3 regions of the Pseudomonas sp. BW7P1 genome follow, and region 3 is predicted to be linked to each of the others. Evidence: predicted binding sites of a transcription regulator. Region 3 holds the regulator's gene; each other region holds the start of a gene.
The links. Region 3 encodes FliA, which starts transcription of late flagellar genes. Its sites were predicted from a motif close to CTAAAGTTTNNNNNNNNNNNGCCGNTAA; they were not measured.
Positions count from the first base shown of each region.

Region 1: NWV16_RS13210 (methyl-accepting chemotaxis protein) is a predicted target of FliA. The motif match lies at 1,731-1,758, and genes of this name have one in related genera.
Region 2: NWV16_RS13445 (methyl-accepting chemotaxis protein) is a predicted target of FliA. The motif match lies at 2,076-2,103, and genes of this name have one in related genera.

Region 1 covers NZ_CP103374.1:2,957,922-2,961,198, reverse strand. The annotation lists gene NWV16_RS13220 (GNAT family N-acetyltransferase) at 1-877, shown strand, start outside; gene NWV16_RS13215 (hypothetical protein) at 918-1,451, opposite strand; gene NWV16_RS13210 (methyl-accepting chemotaxis protein) at 1,826-3,277, shown strand, end outside.
Region 2 covers NZ_CP103374.1:3,009,842-3,013,118, forward strand. The annotation lists gene pnuC (nicotinamide riboside transporter PnuC) at 1-232, opposite strand, end outside; gene NWV16_RS13445 (methyl-accepting chemotaxis protein) at 314-1,948, opposite strand; gene NWV16_RS13450 (undecaprenyl-diphosphate phosphatase) at 2,254-3,084, shown strand; gene NWV16_RS13455 (DUF1294 domain-containing protein) at 3,081-3,277, shown strand, end outside.
Region 3 covers NZ_CP103374.1:1,908,315-1,911,591, forward strand. The annotation lists gene fleN (flagellar synthesis regulator FleN) at 22-852, shown strand; gene fliA (RNA polymerase sigma factor FliA) at 849-1,589, shown strand; gene NWV16_RS08640 (chemotaxis response regulator CheY) at 1,757-2,128, shown strand; gene NWV16_RS08645 (protein phosphatase CheZ) at 2,146-2,934, shown strand; gene NWV16_RS08650 (chemotaxis protein CheA) at 2,974-3,277, shown strand, end outside.

The DNA of each region.
Region 1 (3,277 bases), 1.0 Mb from region 3:
GATCTATGGCGACCATTACGCTCAGCCGCATGTTTACCTGCCGCTCATGATCAGCCAGAACCATGCCGATGGACGCTGGCACTCGTGGGTGGCGGCGACGAACAACGAGATTGCGGGACATGCCGCGTTGATGCTTGAGCACGGCGCGTCGGTCGCCGAACTGGCGCTGAGCGTGGTGGATCCACGGTTCCGTGGCCGGAATGTCGCCACACGTCTTGGCCGACGCCTGCTGATCCATGCCCAGGCGCTCGGCTATCAGGGGGTCACGATCAAGCAAATGACCCATCACACGTACACACAGAAAATGGCCGCCAGACTTGGTTTTCACAACACCGGATTATTGCCCGAGCATGCACCGTCGCCCTTTGGCGATGGCGTGGCGGAATCACTCGTTCTGGGTTATGCCCCTGTGGCAGGTTGTCGTCGCCCACTGCCAGCATTGGCCTGGCCGGACGGGTGTCGTGAGTTCATGCAGCGGATGTGTGACATATTCGGAACGCGATCGGACGTTCCGCCCTGGCTCCGCTCGCCCGCGCAGCTGGAACAGCGATGGGGACGATATGACGGGATATTCAGCGAAATCGACGACGGTCTGCTCAAACAATTACAGCAATTGCCCGCTCATTGGCTGATATCGATAAGGTTGAGACTTGCACAGGGCTTCGACAATGCCTGGCGCCGGTTATCGAAGACCGGGTTCGTGTTCACCGGACTGGCGCCCGATGACAGAAGTGAGGGATGGCTGGCGTTGTTTCATCGCGGATTCCAGCCCGGATCCCTGACACTGCATTGCCCGCGAATGCAGTTGTTGCACGACGACATGCAGCGACAGATCGCCTCGCCGGCGACGCTCCAGGCCTGCGGCACCGGTCCATGAATGCAAGGGCCCGCGCCGTTACCGGAGCGGGCCCTGCCTTTTACGCCTTGGCACTGACGCCTTTGTCGGTCGGTAGCGCACGCTCACCGCCCTGCCCATAGGTTTTCAGGCTTTGCAGCACATAAATGGCTTTCTTGTACTCCGGGATCAACCCATTGGCGTACTTGTTGCCCTTGAGGCTGTTGTTGTTGATGGTGTCCAGTTGCGTGGCGAAATACTCCAGCGCGTTGAACTTGGCATCCGGGTCTTTCTGGATGCCGAAACGATCGAACTTGTCACCGGCATTGAGCAGCGTCATCGACGTCACTTCGGAAATAAGGCCGCGACTGCGCAAGAACTCGCTCAGCTTGCCCAATTGCTTGGCCGACACGTTCTCCGGGTCGAAGCCCTTGATGCTTTTGTGCAAACGCTGCTTGTCCATTTCCGCCGTGTTGAGAACGGTGGGGTCGTTGCCGACCAGGGCCAGCATCTGCTTGACCTTAACGCTTTGAGAAACCGGCTTGCTCGAACTGGCGGTATCTCGAACCAGCAAACCCGCCTTGGATTGCCAGGCTCCGGTATAGCCAACGGTCATGAGCGTGCTCCTTGCGAAAAGAACATGAAAAATATCCTTGTGAAACGTCTTGAATTGCCCGGAGTATCGGTCGCGTAACTGATGTCACCAACGAATTTTTCACATTTTTACAATTTATGTACATTTCCGATACATATCCACGCCCACCCCGAATTCACTGATCCAGAGACTTCTCCAGAGCCTCGATAAAACCGATTTTTTACTCTGACGAACGAGCTGGTTAGTTTGAATGTGTCGATTCTGATACTTGCCGGTCGTGTTTTTTTAGCACGCAAGTACCTAAAGCTTCCCTGCACCGCGACGATATCTAAGGGATACCCCTACTGCGCTGCTCTTCGCCCCTAATAAGAAACACTGCTCAAGGACCGGTTTACATGCCCGCACTCCGTACCATTCAGGCTCGTTACACACTGTTTCTGGTTCTTTTCATATTGCTGCTGTCGATCCTGACGGTGGTCGGCATCAGTCAACTGGTTGCCCCGAAATTGCGCCACACCGAAGAGCAGGTGGTGCTGAACCGCATTGCCGAGGTTGCGGAACAGATTCAGGGTGAACTGAACAAGGTTCAGTCGCAGCAACGCAGCATCACCCAGACCATACCTCTGCTCGACAGCGCCGCCATCGACACCGTACTGCCGGGTCTGGTGGACCAGTACGGAGAGTTGAAAGTCTTTGGCGGTGGCATCTGGCCGCTGCCCGGTCAGCGTGAGGCCGGTCGCAACAAGTTCAGCACTTTCTGGCATCGTGACAGCTCCGGCAAACTCGCCGTGAACACTTTCTGGAACAGCGACGCGGCACCCAACTATTACGACCAGAGCTGGTACAAGGGCGGCATGCAGACGCCACGCGGCCAGTGCGCCTGGGCCGCCGCCTACAAGGACGACGCCAGCGCCGAGCCGCGCACCAACTGCGCCATGGCCATTCAGAAAAACGGCGCCGCGTGGGGCGTATCGACCATCGACGTCACGCTGGGATTCTTCAACGAGCTGGTGGCACGCAAGGAAAAAGACCTCAACGCCGAAATGCTGATCGTCGAGGCCGACGGCAAGATCATCAGCAACAGCACGCGCATCAGCGGTCCGATTGTGTTGAAGAACATCAGCGAACTGACCTCCAGCTCCACCTTCGCCAGCCAGGTCAAGGCCGGTCTGCAGAAGCCCGATCAGGCACAGCGCGTCGAGTTCGACAACAACGGTGAAGCCAGCACCTTTTTCATGCGTCCGATCGAAGGGACGCCATGGTTTCTCGCCACTGCCCTGCCGACCCGAATGCTCACGGCCCAGCGTGACGATGTGCTCAGCAGCCTGAGCCTGTTGCAGATTCCGCTGGTGATCCTGCTGGTCCTGTTGCAGGTCTATGCGATTCGCCAACTGGTTGCGCGCATGAAGGCGCTGAAGGCCAACATCGATTCGCTGTCCAGCGGCGATGCCGACCTGACCCGCCGCATCACCATCCGCGCCGAAGACGAGCTTGGAGCCATTGGCCATTCAGTCAACACCTTCATCGCGTATCTGCAAAACATGATCGGCGAGGTCACCCAGGCCACCGGCGCCATGGCCTCCAGTCTCGACAACCTGCAACGCACATCGGCACACACCAGCCAGATCCTGTTGCGCCACGCCTCGGAAACCGACCAGACCGTCACCGCCATCAACGAGATGAGCTCCACCGCCGAAAGCGTTGCGCAGAACGCCGCCGAAACCGCCGCGTTCACCCAGCGGGCCAACGAGAACGCCGACCGTTCACGCGTCGTGGTCGGTGAAGCGACGAGCAGCGTCGTGGCATTGATCGACGAAGTGGCCAGTGCCACGCACAAAGTCGAAAAC
Region 2 (3,277 bases), 1.1 Mb from region 3:
CACGCCCGTCATGCATCGTTCCGGCACGGGTCCATTGCCACCAGCCATAGACTTGCAGCGCGGCGTAGACCACCTGCAGCAGCATGTCCGAATACAGCTTCACGTCGAAGAAAACCCAGCTGTAGAGCAACACCATGACCAGCCCGATCGGCCAGCACCACGGGTTCTGTTTGACCGTCAGCCAGACGGCGATCACACCGAGGGCGGCGGCAAACAGTTCGAGCCCGGACATGCAAGATCCTTGGAGGGAGTAGAAGAGGGAGCGGATTGTACCCAAAAACCGGTGGGCGTGAGCTCCCACCGGTGACCGGGATCAGACGCGGAACTGGCGCAGCAATCCGTTCAATTGCTCGCTCAATTGGCCCAGCCGCACGCTCGCTGCACTGGATTGCTCGGCCGCCAGCGCGGTGCTGTGGGACAGGCCGGCAGCCTGAGTAACGTTCTGATTGATGTCCTCGACCACGTGCGCCTGTTGCAGGGTCGCGCTGGCGATGGAGGCGTTCAGGCCATTGAGGTTACGCAGCGCCTGGCCGATGGCATTGAGGCTGGCACCGGCCAGTCCGGCTTGCTCGATGGTCAGCTGTGAAGCCTTGCTGCTGTCGCCGATCACCTTCACGGCGGCTTCGGAATGGTTTTGCAGGCGCTCGATCATCGACTGGATTTCCGCCGTGGATTTCTGCGTGCGTTGTGCCAGCAGGCGGACTTCATCGGCCACCACGGCAAAACCGCGACCCTGTTCGCCGGCGCGGGCCGCTTCGATGGCGGCGTTGAGCGCCAGCAGGTTGGTCTGCTCGGCAATCGAACGGATCACTTCAAGGACGCTGCCGATCTGCGTGCTTTCCGCCGCCAGGGTGCGGATGACTTCAACCGCTTGATCGATGGTGCCGGACAGGGTGTCGATCTGCTGCAGACTGCCATCGATGTTGATCTGGCCCTGTTGTGCCTGAGCCTCGGCATCGCGCATTTCGCTGGCGGCATGCTCGGCGTTTTTCGCCACATCCTGCACGCCGTAGGTGACTTCGTTGATGGCCGTCGCCACCAGCTCCATCTGCTGTGACTGCTGCTGGCTGCGCTGCTGGGCCTGGGTGGCGTCGTTGCCCAGTTCCCGCGAGGCATCGCCCAGCGCGCTGGCGGACGCCTGCAATTCACCGATGACCCGGCGCAGCTTGGCGGTGAAGGCATTGAAGTGATGCGCCAGTTGCGTGACTTCGTCCTGACCGTGGGTGTCGAGGCTGCGGGTCAGGTCGCTTTCGCCGCTGGCAATGTTGGCCATGGCATTCACGGTTTCCTGCAAGGGGCGGACGATGCTGCGGGCAATCAGGATCACCAGCACGCCCATGATCAGCGCAATCGCCAGCCCGACAACCGATGCCTTGACCACCTGGCCCTGAAACTCGGCCTGCACATCGTCGACGTACACGCCGGAGCCCAGCACCCAGCCCCAGGGCTCGAACAGTTTCACGTAGGACGTCTTGGCCACCGGCTCGCTGGCTCCGGGTTTGGGCCAACGGTAATCGACCATGCCGGCACCCTTGGTCTTGGCGATGGCGACCATTTCGTTGAACACCGCAAAGCCGTCCGGGTCACGAATCGCCGAAAGATTCTGGCCTTCAAGCTTGGGGTTGGTCGGGTGCATGACCATCACAGGCGTGAGGTCGTTGATCCAGAAGTAGTCGTTCTGGTCGTAGCGCAGGCCGCGAATCGCGGTCAGCGCCTGTTTCTGTGCCGCGTCGCGGGTCAGGGTTCCAGCCGCTTCCAGGCCCTGGTAATAGGTCAACACACCGCTGGCGGTCTGCACCACATGCTGGGTTTTCTGGGCCTTGGCGTGATACAGGTCGTCGTGGATCTGCTTGAGCATCAACAGACCCAGGGTCAACAGCATGACCACCGCCACAATCAAGATGAGCCACAAGCGTCGGCTGATCGACACACTGCGCAAGCTGTTCATAACGCTGTCACTCCGGTTTCTTTTTCTTGTAATAAATCAACGCCAGCATCCAACCACGTTTCGCCGGCCGGGCATACGCGACCCAAGTCGTAGAGCGCGACAGCGCGATTACGGCTTGTCTGTTAGGATTTCGGCCCCGCGCGTGAAAACCTGAACCCAAGTTGCCGTTTCACGAAATTTTGACCGTTTCGTGTGGATCCTTTGCGCGCGGAATCGGTACAGCAACAAACCGCTACGCTGAACGCAGTGAACGTAAAAAAAATACTATCGGGGCATGCCGCCGTGCATCGCTCTCTGGGGGATTGATGGATTTTTGGACCGCCTTGCAGGCATTGATTCTTGGAGTTGTAGAAGGGCTGACGGAGTTTTTGCCCATTTCCAGTACCGGACACCAGATCATCGTCGCCGACCTGCTGAATTTCGGTGGCGAGCGCGCCATGGCGTTCAACATCATCATTCAGCTCGGCGCGATTCTCGCGGTGGTCTGGGAGTTTCGCCGCAAGATTCTCGACGTGGTCATCGGCTTGCCGACCCAGCCGGGTGCACGGCGTTTTACCGTCAACCTGCTGATCGCCTTCCTGCCGGCGGTGGTGTTGGGTGTGATTTTTGCCGATCTGATTCACAAGTACCTGTTCAACCCGATCACCGTGGCGACGGCGCTGGTGGTGGGCGGCCTCATCATGCTCTGGGCCGAGCGTCGGCAGCATGAGGTGCGCGCCGAGACGGTCGACGAGATCACCTGGAAAGATGCGCTGAAGGTCGGTTTCGCCCAGTGCCTGGCGATGATCCCCGGCACCTCGCGTTCCGGCTCGACCATCATTGGTGGCCTGTTGTTCGGTCTGTCGCGCAAGACGGCCACCGAGTTTTCGTTTTTCCTGGCCATGCCGACCATGGTGGGGGCGGCGGTCTATTCGGGCTACAAGTATCGCGCCCTGTTCGTTCCGGCGGACTTTCCGGTGTTTGCCATCGGGTTTGTCACGGCGTTCGTGTTCGCCATGATCGCCGTGCGCGGCTTGCTGAAATTCATTGCCAGCCACAGTTATGCGGCATTTGCCTGGTACCGGATCGTGTTCGGTCTGTTGATTCTGGCGACCTGGCAGTTCGGTTGGGTGGACTGGGCGGCGGCCAGGGCATGAGTGACGCCCGCGCACGCCGCCCGGATCGTGGCTCTTCCGGTGGCCGCTTCCAGCATTTGAAATTGAAGCTGTTCGTGTGGCTGATCGTCTGTGCGTTGCCGCTGTCCGGCTCGCTGTCGATGTGGCTGCGAGGGATCTCTCTTTTGCCGTTGGCGGCCTACGGCATCGTCAGCGTGCTGGCGTTTTTCCTGTA
Region 3 (3,277 bases):
AAGACAAGGTAAAGAAATAACATGGGCAGCATGCATCCCGTACAGGTGATCGCGGTGACCGGCGGCAAGGGTGGCGTCGGCAAGACTAACGTGTCAGTGAACTTGTCCCTGGCGCTGGCAGAACTTGGCCGTCGGGTCATGCTGCTGGACGCCGACCTGGGTCTGGCGAACGTCGACGTTCTGCTGGGCCTCACGCCCAAACGTACCCTGGCCGATGTGATCGAGGGTCGCTGTGAGCTGCGCGACGTACTCTTGCAGGGCCCCGGTGGCATCCGCATCGTGCCGGCCGCTTCCGGCACCCAGAGCATGGTTCACTTGAGCCCGGCCCAGCATGCCGGTCTGATCCAGGCATTCAGCGACATCGGCGACAATCTCGATGTACTCGTGATCGACACTGCTGCGGGTATTGGTGACTCGGTAGTCAGTTTTGTGCGCGCAGCCCAGGAAGTGTTGCTGGTGGTCTGTGACGAGCCGACCTCGATCACCGACGCCTACGCGCTGATCAAGTTGCTCAACCGCGATTACGGCATGAACCGCTTCCGCGTCCTGGCCAACATGGCCCAGAGCCCGCAGGAAGGTCGCAATCTGTTCGCCAAGTTGACCAAGGTCACGGATCGCTTTCTTGACGTGGCCTTACAATACGTCGGTGCGGTGCCTTACGACGAAAGCGTGCGCAAGGCGGTGCAGAAGCAGCGTGCGGTCTATGAAGCCTTCCCGCGTTCCAAGTGCGCACTGGCGTTCAAGGCGATCGCGCAAAAGGTCGATACCTGGCCGCTGCCCGCCAACCCGCGCGGCCATCTCGAATTTTTCGTCGAGCGCCTCGTGCAGCAAACGGCAGGACCAGTGCTATGACCGCCAGCGGTATGAATCTTTACAAGAAGTCGGCACGTGACGCGCAGTACGAACTGATCGAGCGTTACGCGCCATTGGTCAAGCGCATCGCCTATCACTTGCTGGCGCGTTTGCCGGCCAGTGTGCAGGTCGAGGACCTGATCCAGGCCGGGATGATCGGTCTGCTCGAAGTCTCGACCAAATACGACGCCAGCAAAGGTGCGAGTTTCGAAACGTACGCGGGCATCCGTATCCGCGGCGCGATGCTCGATGAAGTGCGCAAGGGGGACTGGGCACCGCGCTCGGTTCACCGCAATACCCGCATGGTCAGCGACGCGATTCGCTCGATTGAGGCTAAAACCGGCCGTGACGCTAAAGATCATGAGGTTGCGGCCGAACTCCAGTTGAGTCTCGACGATTACTACGGGATTTTGAATGACACCCTGGGCAGCCGACTGTTCAGTTTCGACGACCTGTTGCAGGACGGCGAACATGAAGGGCTGCACGAGGATGGCGCCAGTGCTCATCTTGAGCCGTCGCGCGACCTGGAAGACGAGCGCTTCCAGGCGGCGCTGGCGGACGCGATTGCCAATTTGCCGGAGCGTGAGCGACTGGTGTTGGCGCTGTACTACGACGAAGAACTGAACCTCAAGGAAATCGGTGAAGTCCTTGGCGTCAGCGAATCGCGGGTCAGCCAGTTACACAGCCAGTGCGCGGCCCGTTTGCGGGGGCGTTTGGGGGAGTGGCGAGCGCGCTGAAGGCGGTGTGGGGACACTGCGAACGAGGCTGGTGCGGTGGTGAGCGGCACCGGTCTTGCTCTGTTGTGCTCCAGACAGTCATCGAGTGCTTTGCCGGATTGATTGAAATGGCGCGTCCAGGTGCTGGGCGCGTTTAAGACTGCTTGGAGGTCGAATTGAACAAAGACATGAAAATCCTCATCGTTGATGACTTCTCAACGATGCGGCGGATCATCAAGAACCTGTTGCGTGACCTCGGGTTCACCAACACCGTTGAAGCCGACGATGGCACCACCGCCATTCCGGTGCTCAACAGCGGCAGCATCGACTTTCTGGTGACCGACTGGAACATGCCCGGCATGACCGGTATCGACCTGCTGCGCCACGTGCGCGCCGATGAAAAGCTCAAGCACCTGCCCGTGCTGATGGTGACCGCTGAAGCCAAGCGCGAGCAGATCATTGAAGCCGCCCAGGCCGGCGTCAACGGCTACGTGGTCAAACCTTTCACGGCTCAGGCGCTGAAAGAAAAAATCGAGAAGATTTTCGAACGCATCGGCTGATGACGCGCGGGGGAGCTATGGAGCATAAAGAATCTTCACAGGGCGACTTCGAGTCGACGCTGAAAAAACACGCGGTCGAACTGGTCGAAAGCCTTGAAAAAGGCCGGTTCGGCGACGCTGTGCAACTGATCCATGAGCTCAATCAGACCCGTGACCGAGGCCTGTACCAGGAAGTCGGCAAGCTCACGCGCGAACTGCACAGTGCAATCGTCAACTTCCAGATCGACCCGCATATGCCGCAGGCCGAGGAGGTGTCGCAGATCACTGATGCGACCGAGCGCCTGGGCTATGTGGTCAAGCTGACTGAAGCTGCGGCCAACCGCACCATGGATCTGGTGGAAAGCGCCACGCCGGTGGTCAATGGCCTGGCTGACGAAGCCCAGGCGTTGAGTGCCGATTGGGGACGCTTCATGCGCCGTGAAGTCGGGGCAGAGGAGTTCCGCGAACTGGCACGCCGGGTCGACGGTTTTCTGGCGCGCAGCAGCACGGACAACCGTGCGGTGTCGAGCAGCCTCAACGACATTCTGCTGGCCCAGGATTATCAGGATCTCACAGGTCAAGTGATCAAGCGTGTGACCCAGCTGGTCACCGAAGTCGAAAGCAATCTGCTCAAACTCGTGCTCATGGCCAGTCAGGTGGACCGCTTTGCGGGCATCGAACATGACCGTGCGGCGATGCTCGCTGAAAAAGATCCACAAAAACATCTCTCGCAGGGTGAAGGTCCGCAGATTCATGCCGATAAACGAGAAGACGTTGTGTCCGGTCAGGACGATGTGGACGATTTGCTATCCAGCCTTGGATTTTGAGTTTTTTTGGGTTTTTAGACCTGTAGGAGCACCCCATTAATGAGCTTCGGCGCCGATGAAGAGATCCTTCAGGATTTCCTGGTTGAGGCCGGCGAGATTCTTGAGCAACTGTCCGAACAACTGGTCGAGCTGGAAAGCCGCCCGGATGACGCAGATCTGCTCAACGCAATTTTTCGCGGTTTCCACACTGTAAAAGGGGGCGCCGGCTTCCTTCAGCTCAACGAGCTGGTGGAGTGCTGTCACATCGCCGAAAACGTGTTCGATATCCTGCGCAAGGGTGAGCGTCGCGTAGATGCAGAACTGATGGACGTGGTGCTCGAAGCGCTGGACTCGGTGAACAGCA